2 regions of the Kocuria sp. ICS0012 genome follow, and region 1 is predicted to be linked to the other one. Evidence: predicted binding sites of a transcription regulator. Region 1 holds the regulator's gene; the other holds the start of a gene.
What was found. The regulator LexA, encoded in region 1, represses DNA repair genes until DNA is damaged. The targets are predictions, from matches to a motif close to TCGAACANNTGTTCGA.

Region 1 (4,419 bases):
CGTTGGCGGCCCACAGATTGTCCTCGGTCAGCTCGTGACCTAGATAGGACGCTAGGGTGGTCCGCAGATTGGTGAAGTCCCGGTCCGGGTAGCGGTTCAGGGACGCCGCGGCATCGGTAACGCGCCGCGTGATGGCCCGAACCACGGGCTCGGGAACCGGATGGGTGTTCTCGTTGGTGTTCAGTGCGACACGGACTTCCAGCTGGGGAGCACCGTAGGGAGACAGGCCCCGCAGGTCGTCGCGCAGCGGAAGGGCTTCGAGGGAATCATCACGAGAATTCACCAGACCAGTCTATGGACTCGGCGCATATCCGGTCACACGACGTCTCACGGTGTGTCGATTCCCGGACCAGTCGTGACACCGCCCGGAGCTTGTCGGCGCACCAGGAGTCGCTCACTTGGCACCGACGGATCACGTCACCGACGGGTCACCGTCAGCGGGACGGGACCTCCAGGACCTGACCCGTGTGCAGGGTGGAGGACGTCAGACCGTTGAGCTCGGCGATGTCGTTCATGACCTCGCGGGTGTCCCGCTGCGGGTCCGCGACGGCGGCGATCTCCCACAGGGTCTGGTTCGCCTGCACCGTGACACCGTGGGTCACGGGCGCCCCCGCCGGTTCCGTGGATGCCTTGACCGTGGGCGGCAGCAGGAAGACAGCGGCGACCACCAACAGGGCCGCCGCTCCCGTGACGAAGGGCAGCCCGATCAGGAAGAACCGGCCGCGGCGGGTGAGCTGCAGCGGCGAGCGAGCGGCGCGCGGGGCGGCCTGGACGGACGCGGCGCGGGCCGACGTACGAGCGCGCACGGCGGCGGAGGACGCAGCCGTGGCGGAACGAACGGATCGCGACAAGGTGAGAGCGGTCATGGCTACCTCCTGGTGATCTGACCGGATCCACCCGAAGGTGGCGGTGTTCGAACGCGGAGCGTATTTAGAACACATTTTCGAATCTCTACCCACAGTTCTAGCACGGGTGTACGAATGCTGTCGAGGACCTTTTCGAACACATATTTGAACCCGGGGACGCGCGCGGGTTAAGCTCGAGGTCACACAGGAGTTAGTTGACCCCACGTCTCCGACACGCATAAGCGGCCTCCGCAGCCCACCGCAGGGTGTGCACAGCGTGGACGGTGAAAGGACCCCGCACGTGAGCACTTCTTCCCCGAATCAGCAGGCGTCCGACCGACGCCCGCGCACGCTCACCCCTCGACAAGCACGAATCCTCGGTGCCGTGCAGCGCTGCATCACCACGCGCGGCTACCCGCCGTCCATGCGTGAGATCGGTGACACCGTGGGTCTGGCGTCCCTGTCCAGCGTGACCCATCAGCTCGGCCAGCTCGAGAAGTGGGGCTACCTGCGCCGGGATCCGCGCCGACCCCGCGCCATGGAGGTCCTGCGCCCGTTGAGCGCGGAGGAACTCGACCGCCACCTGGGGCCGGCCGACGAGCCCGCGGGTTCCGTGGAATCCTTGGCGACCCGCGCATCGGGCGCCGCGTCCCCCGCGGTGCACACCATGGGCGACCTGCCCGCCGCGGATGACGACGACGCCATGGTCCCCGTACCGCTCGTGGGGCGCATCGCCGCCGGTGGCCCCATCACCGCCGAACAATCGGTCGAGGAGGTCTACTCCCTGCCACGGCAGTTCGTGGGTCACGGCCAGTTGTTCATGCTCAAGGTCTCCGGGGACTCCATGATCGACGCAGCCATCTGCGACGGCGACTGGGTCGTGGTGCGCCAACAGAACTCCGCGCAGAACGGGGACGTCGTGGCTGCCCTGCTGGACGACGAAGCGACCATCAAGACCTTCCGCCAGCGCGACGGCCACACGTGGCTGCTGCCCCAGAACACCCGCTACGAACCCATCCTGGGTGATCACGCGACCGTGATGGGAAAGGTCGTCTCGGTCTTCCGCTCCCTGTAGCTCGCCCTCCGAACGGTTCCGGGTCCCGCGCGTCGCGTCACGCGGGACCCGGCGGCGTGCACCGCCTCGGAACCGCCCGTGCTCGCGCTCCGGACCACGGACCCGCGCTCACAGGGCTGCGGCGCGCGCCGTAACACCGTGCGCCGACCCGCGCATGATCCGGCGGGGAGCACGGAGGCACTCAACGCGCGTCTCCCTAGACGGCACCACGGATGTGAGCACAGCGACGTCGAACGCTCAGGAGCGCGCCAATCGCTCTAACGCCCCGAGAACGGTCGAGCGGTCCGTGGTGGGCCACAGCGGCGGGAGGGACTGGGCCAGGAAGGACCCGTAGCGCGCCGTGGCGAGCCGCGAGTCCAGCACGGCGACGACGCCCTTGTCCCCGCTCGCACGGATCAGTCGGCCGGCGCCCTGCGCCAGGCGCACCGCGGCGTGGGTGGCCGAGACCGACATGAACCCGTTGCCGCCTGCCCGTTCGGCCGCGCGTGTACGGGCGGTGCCCAGGGGATCGTCCGGGCGCGGGAACGGGATCCGGTCGATCACGACCAGTCGGCATGACTGTCCCGGCACGTCCACTCCCTGCCACAGGCTCATGGTTCCGAACAGGCTCGCTGAGGGATCGTCGGTGAACTCCTTGACCAGGGACGGCAGGGAGGCGTCCCCCTGGCACAGGATGGGCAGCTCTGTACGATCGCGCAACGCCTCCGCCGCGTCCTCCGCGGCCCGGCGGGACGAGAACAGACCGAGCGCGCCGCCGCCCGAGGCCTCGAGCAGCCCGAGCAGTTCCTCGAGTTGCTCCTCCGAGACGCCACGGCCGGGTTTCGCGAGGTGCTTGGCCACGTAGAGGATGCCCTGGCGGCGGTAGTCGAAGGGGCTGCCCACGTCCACGCCCCGCCACGCGGGGGACCCCGGGCCCTGCAGGCCGAGAGCCCCGGCCGTGGACGAGAACGATGACCCCACGGCCAGGGTCGCCGAGGTCAGCACGACCGTGCGCCCGTCGAACAACCCCTCCCGCAGGGGCCCCGCGACGCTGAGCGGCGCGATGTTCAGGGTCGCCGGTTCGCCTTCGGACGCTCCCACGTATCCCTCGGTGGGCGACCAGCGACCCACGCGGGAGATCCACAGGACGTCATGGGCGGTGTCCGCCGACAGCATGCGCTCGGCGGTGTCCAGCAGCTCGGACAATCGTGAGCGGGCCGCGTGACGTGCCGCGTCCTCGCCCTTGGAATCGCCCTTGGTGTCACTGAGCCCCGTGCGCGCGGCATCCTGAACGCCACCGACCGCGTAGACCTGCTCCTCAGTGAAGCCTCGTGGCAAGAGTCCGGACGGGTCGGGGTCGAAGGCGAGATCGAAGGCCTGCGCGGCCTTCTCGAGTGCATCGCTCGACGCCGCGGTGTGCTTGCGCACGGCCGTGGCCGCCGCTCGTATCGCGGCGGCGGACAGCGACGCGGTCACGGCACCCGTGACCCGGTCCCGCAGCTCATGGGCCTCGTCAACGATCACGACGTCGTGCTCGGGCAGGACCGCGAGCCCCTCGAACGCGTTGATCGCGAGCAGCGCGTGGTTGGTGATCACCACGTCCGCCTCGCCGGCCTCGGCCCGGGCGCGCTCGGCGAAGCACTCCTCCACGAGGGGGCACTTGCGCCCCAGGCACTCCTTAGCGGTCACGGAGACCTGCCGCCACGCGGCGTCCGTGACACCCGGCTGGACGTCGTCCCGGTCCCCGGTCTCGGTGGTCTCGACCCATTCCCGCAACCGCAGCACCTGCTGGGCCAAGCCACCGAGGGGGCGATCCGCGCCCCCTGCGGCGGGTCCCGAACCGGGGACGTCGAACAGGGCGCCGTCGTCGTCCGGGTAGCCGCCCTCGACCTTGTGCAGGCACGCGTAGTTGGAGCGGCCCTTGAGCAGCGCGACGACGGGGCGGTCGTCCAGTTCGTCCTCGAGCGCGTCGAGCAAGCGGGGGACGTCCCGGCCCGTGATCTGGGACTGCAGGGCCAGCGTGGCCGTGGCCACGACCACGGGCTTGTCCGCGGTGCGGGCGTGACGCAGGGCCGGGACGAGGTATGCGAGCGACTTACCCGTACCGGTCCCTGCCTGGACCAACAGATGCCGGCCGGTCTCGAGGGCCTCGGCGACCTTGGCCGCCATGAACCGCTGTCCCTCCCGGCGCTGCCCGCCCAGCGCGGTCACGGCGGAGTCGAGGAGCTCGAGCGTGTCCACCGCGCCGGGCAGCGTTTCGGGGCGGACGTCCGAGAGGTCGTGCCCCGCTTCGTCGACGAACGATGCGCTCATGCTCCGGCGGGATCCTCCGCGGTGGGCGCGGCGGCCGGGCTCCCGGGCTCCGCCACGCGGTAGGGCTCGAGTTCGCCCACGAGTTCCTCGCGAACGCGCACACGCAACCGCGTGCCCTCGGGAGTGTGTTCCGTGCGCAGGATCTCGGCATCCTGGGCGTGCAGCCGGGAGACCACCTCGCCGTGAACGTAGGGCACGAGCAGTTCC
Region 2 (4,419 bases), on a different contig from region 1:
CATGAACGCCTCCGGGTGATGGGTCTTCAACCACGCCGACTGATAGGTGGGCACCGCGAAGGCCACCGCGTGGGCCTTGCAGAAACCGAAACTGCCGAACGCGTGCAGGATCCCCCACACCGTGTCGATCACGTCCGGGGCGTAGCCGCGAGCGCGGGCGCCGTCGCGGAAAGCGGTTTCCACGGGCTCCTCCGAGGCAGAGCCGAGCAGTCGCCGCCAGATGTCCGCGCGGGCCAGACCACACCCGGTCATCCGGTCCATGATGCGCATGATCTGTTCGTGGTAGACGGCCACCCCGCGGGTCTCGGCGAGGATCTCCTGGAGGTCCGGGTGGGGGTAGGTGGGCGTGGACCAGCCGTGGCGGGCGTTGAGGTAGGGCCGGACCATGGCGGCCTGCATGGGCCCGGGGCGGAACAGGGAGATGTCCACGACGAGGTCGTTGAACTCCTCCGGTCCCATGGTCCCGATCAGTTCCCGCTGCCCGGGGGACTCGATCTGGAAGCACCCCAGGGTGTGGGTGGAGCTGATCAGCCGGAAGGTGTCGGGGTCGTCCCGGGGCATGGTGTCGAGGCTGGGCGGGGGTTCGTGGGGTCGCAACCGGGTGATCTCCTCCACGGCGTGGGCCAGGGCGGACTGCATGCGCACGCCCAGGATGTCGAGTTTGATCAGCCCCATGGGGTCCATGTCGTGCTTGTCGTACTGGGACATGGGCAGCCCGATCCCGCTGGCCTGCACGGGGGTGCGCTGCAACAGGGTGGTGTCGGAGAGGATTACCCCGCACGGATGCATGGAGATGTGCCGGGGTAGTCGGTCGAGGCGTTCGGTGAGATCCACGAGCAGGTCCAACTGCCGGTTGTTGCGCAGCCGCTCCGCGAGCGGGGCGAGTTCGGGCCGGCGTGCGATCTCCTCCCGCAGGGTGCCCCCGGGCACGCGCCACAACTGGGTGGCCACGTGGTCCACCTCCTGGGCCTCGAGCCCCAGTGCTAGTCCGGCGTCCCGCACGGCTCCGCGGGAGCGGTAGGCGTTCTGCATGCTCATGAGCGTGACGCGGCGGGGGCCGAAGCGTTCGAAGATCCGGTGGTAGACGGCGTGGCGTTGCGCGCTCTCCATGTCGATGTCGATGTCCGGCAGGCTGGGGCGCAGCGGGGAGAGGAAGCGCTCGAAGACGAGGTCGTACTCGAGCGGATCCGCCGGTGAGATCCCCAACAGGTGGACCACCAGGGACGAGACCCCGGAACCGCGGGCGGCGTGACGCACACCCATGCCGCTCATCAGTTCCGAGACCTCCCCCACGGTCAGGAAGTACCCGGCGAAGCCGAGCTGGGCGATCACCGCGAGTTCCCGTTCCAACCGTCCGCGCAGGGACTCCCGGTTGAGTCCGGGCACGGTGCGGTCCCAGTCCTCGCCGGCATGCAACCGGGCGAGTCCCGCGTAGCAACGCTGGGCCAGTTCCCGGTCCGGGTCACCGCTCACCCCGATCACCGAGGCCTCCGGGATCACCGGACGGTCCACCCCGAGATCCCCCTCCGGATCCAGACGGCAGCGCTGGGCCAGGTGGTGGGTGTCCGCGAGCAGCGCGCCGTGTCCCGCCTGACCGTGGTCCGCGGCGAGGGCGATCTCCCGGGCCAGCAGACTCATCTCGTCACCGTCCTTGAGCCAGCCCTGCCCGTTGGGTTGCAGCACACCGCGATCCGCCCCGGCCAGTTCGTCGAGGGACATCAAGGTCCGGGCGGCGTCCAGGACGTCCGCGGTCACGGCCTGCCCCGGGTGGGCGTAGCGCACGGCGTTGCTGAGCACCACGGGCAGCTGCGCCTGCCGCCCGATCTGGAACATCCGCACCGCGTGCCCCATGCTCAGGGGCGCACCCTGGGGCGCCAGGTGGGTCACCGTCTCCACCACGAGGGTCCCCGCGGGCAGCGCGTGACGCCATCGGTTCAGCGCGGTGCGCGCCGCGTGGTAGTGCCGTCCCACGAGTAGCCGACCCACGTCCGAGTCCGGGCCGAGCAGCACCACGAGCCCGGGATCACCGTGGCGCGCCGCACGATGCACGTGCCGCGCCAACTGCTCCGCGCTGAGTCCGATGGGGTGGGCCGCGTGCCGGTCATGAGCCCGGTGGGCGGCGGAGACCACCCGGCACAGGGCCGCGTACCCGGCTCCCCCGTTGCGTCCCGTGGCCAGGACCACCACCCGGCCGATCACCACGGGTGCCGCCGGACGACGTCGCTGTCCGGCCGCCCGATTCTGCCCGGCCACCCGGCCCTGCGCGCCTCCCGCGCCGGCGCGCGGGGTCCGCAGCAGGGCGATGTCCACACCCAGGACGGGAGCGAGACCGTGCGCGCGGCATGCCAGCACGTGTTTGACGGCCCCGTAGAGGCCGTCCCGGTCCGTGCACGCGAGGACCTGTGCTCCCTGGGACGCGGCCGCCCGGGCGAGTTCTTCCGGACGCGCCACACCGTAGTGCGAGCTGAAGGCCGAGGCCACGTGAAGATGGGGGAACCACATGCCCATATTCGAAACTTTATTCGAACTTCTGTCAATCGCGGACGGCTCCGCGGGCGACATGAAGTGACACGGAAGGACTCCGCACAGCGACCACGGGCGGTCTCATGCGGCGCTGACACGGAGCACCCGCCACTGATCGGTGAACTGGTTCCGGACCAGTTCGAAGGTGCGTGCGATAACCACCCCGGGCCGGACGACCTGCACCCGCCACCGCTCCTGATCCACCGCGCTCGTGCGGCTCTCACGCGGCACGCGGACCTCCACGTCCCACCAATTCCGGCGTTCGTACCAGCGAACGGCGGGCTGCAGGACGCGATGCTCCTCACCGCGGTACGTCACCACACACGGCGTCCCGGTGATGTCACACACCACCGCGAGATCATCGAGGGCGGGGTCCGTGGAGCCGCCCACCAGCCCCGTGGGACGCTCTACCGGCATGCCCGCGCCGATCACCGGAACCGTGTCCCACGGGTCCTCGTATTGCCCGGTCTCCGTCATCTCCAGCACCGTCATGGTGGCTCACCCTCCCTGATTATTCGAAAATTTATTCGACTACTGAGACGGTGCCAAGATCGTCCGACACGCATAAGCGACCGACGCCACGGCGGTGTCGGTCGCCGGAGAGATGCCCGCACACGGGCGTGGGTGAGATCTTTTCCGTTAAACGATATCGCGATAGCATTCTTCGAGGAGGTGCTGACGATGAAGAATGTCCTCATCCGGGGACTCAGTGACAGGGCGGTTGAAAGCATCGATGCGGAGGCATCCGCGCTGGGGCTATCCCGCAACGAGTTCCTGCGCCGGAAGTTTGAGACAGCGGCAGCCATGACGGGCGACAAGGCCACGGTGACCACTGAGGACTGGGAGCGCTCCTCCCGCGCGTTCGGCGACCTCATGGATGACGACATCATGGCTGCCGCGTGGCACTGACCGGCTGGTTAATCGACAAGTCTGCGTATGCACGAATGCAGGCAGGGAAGGCCGCGCACCTCGAGGACTGGAATGCCCGCATCGAACGAGGACTGGTTCGACTCTCGACGGTCACGCGACTTGAACTGGGATTCTCATCCCGTTCCGGCGAAGGCGGGCGTCAGGCGTTCGGGCTGCCGCCGCTGTCGCTGATGCCCATCGAACATCTGACGCCCGCGATGGAGGACCGTGCCTTCCAGGTGCAGATGTTGCTCGCCGATAGAGGTCAGCATCGTGCGCCGTCCATTCCGGATCTGCTGATCGCAGCATGTGCAGAGAAGGCTGGGCTGACGGTGCTGGCCATGGACAAGGACTTCGACTTGATTGCCGCGGTCACAGGCCAGCCGGTGGAAACCCTCACGCTGCGATGACAGAACACGCGTGAGGCGATTATCGGCCCTCCCGGTCGGTGATTCTCTGCGCCGTGACCGGGGAAATACCGCGGGCCCGCCGCCCTGGGCGACGCCCCGGAGTCCATCCCGCGAAGAACAGCGGCCGATGGTGAGCCCGGCCGCGGTGCCGTACAACGCGTAGTCATACCACTCGATAACCGTTCCCGCTATCGCCGCGAAAAGCGCCCTGCCAGCGCCGGGGCGCGCTGCCGTGTCCGTCGTCGTCCGCTGGCGCATGAGCTCACACTACGACGCCGCTCGGGCACCGTCTGGACGTTGCACACCCGGACGAAGCGCCCGGAGATGATGCCCTGGAGCAGTTCCGGGGCATGGTGTCCGTGCCCCTTTCGGGAGCGCCGGCATTGTCCGCCCGCACCCCTGTGTTCCACGCCACACAGCGGTTAGATTGGCCCCATGACGACATCCATCGGGACAGCCGACACCACTGCCCTGTTCATGCTCCACGGATGCCTCCGCTCCACCCCCGGGAACGGGCACGCGCTCGCGGGCATCTTGGCCGAGAACGACGCCGCCGAGCCCATGCCCGGTTGCCGCC

Region 2: the regulator LexA is predicted to act here: its motif matches at 2,511-2,526, upstream of A5728_RS09505 (DNA polymerase III subunit alpha).

Annotation. Positions count from the first base shown of each region.
Region 1 is NZ_LZMM01000033.1:50,704-55,122, forward strand. Features, by position in the region: gene A5728_RS04740 (histidinol-phosphate transaminase) at 1-283, opposite strand, end outside; gene A5728_RS04745 (LysM peptidoglycan-binding domain-containing protein) at 435-866, opposite strand; gene lexA (transcriptional repressor LexA) at 1,147-1,920, shown strand; gene A5728_RS04755 (ATP-dependent DNA helicase) at 2,158-4,212, opposite strand; gene hflX (GTPase HflX) at 4,209-4,419, opposite strand, start outside.
Region 2 is NZ_LZMM01000058.1:14,744-19,162, reverse strand. Features, by position in the region: gene A5728_RS09505 (DNA polymerase III subunit alpha) at 1-2,502, opposite strand, end outside; gene A5728_RS09500 (hypothetical protein) at 2,605-3,015, opposite strand; gene A5728_RS09495 (hypothetical protein) at 3,205-3,432, shown strand; gene A5728_RS09490 (PIN domain nuclease) at 3,423-3,842, shown strand; gene A5728_RS09485 (putative quinol monooxygenase) at 4,278-4,419, shown strand, end outside.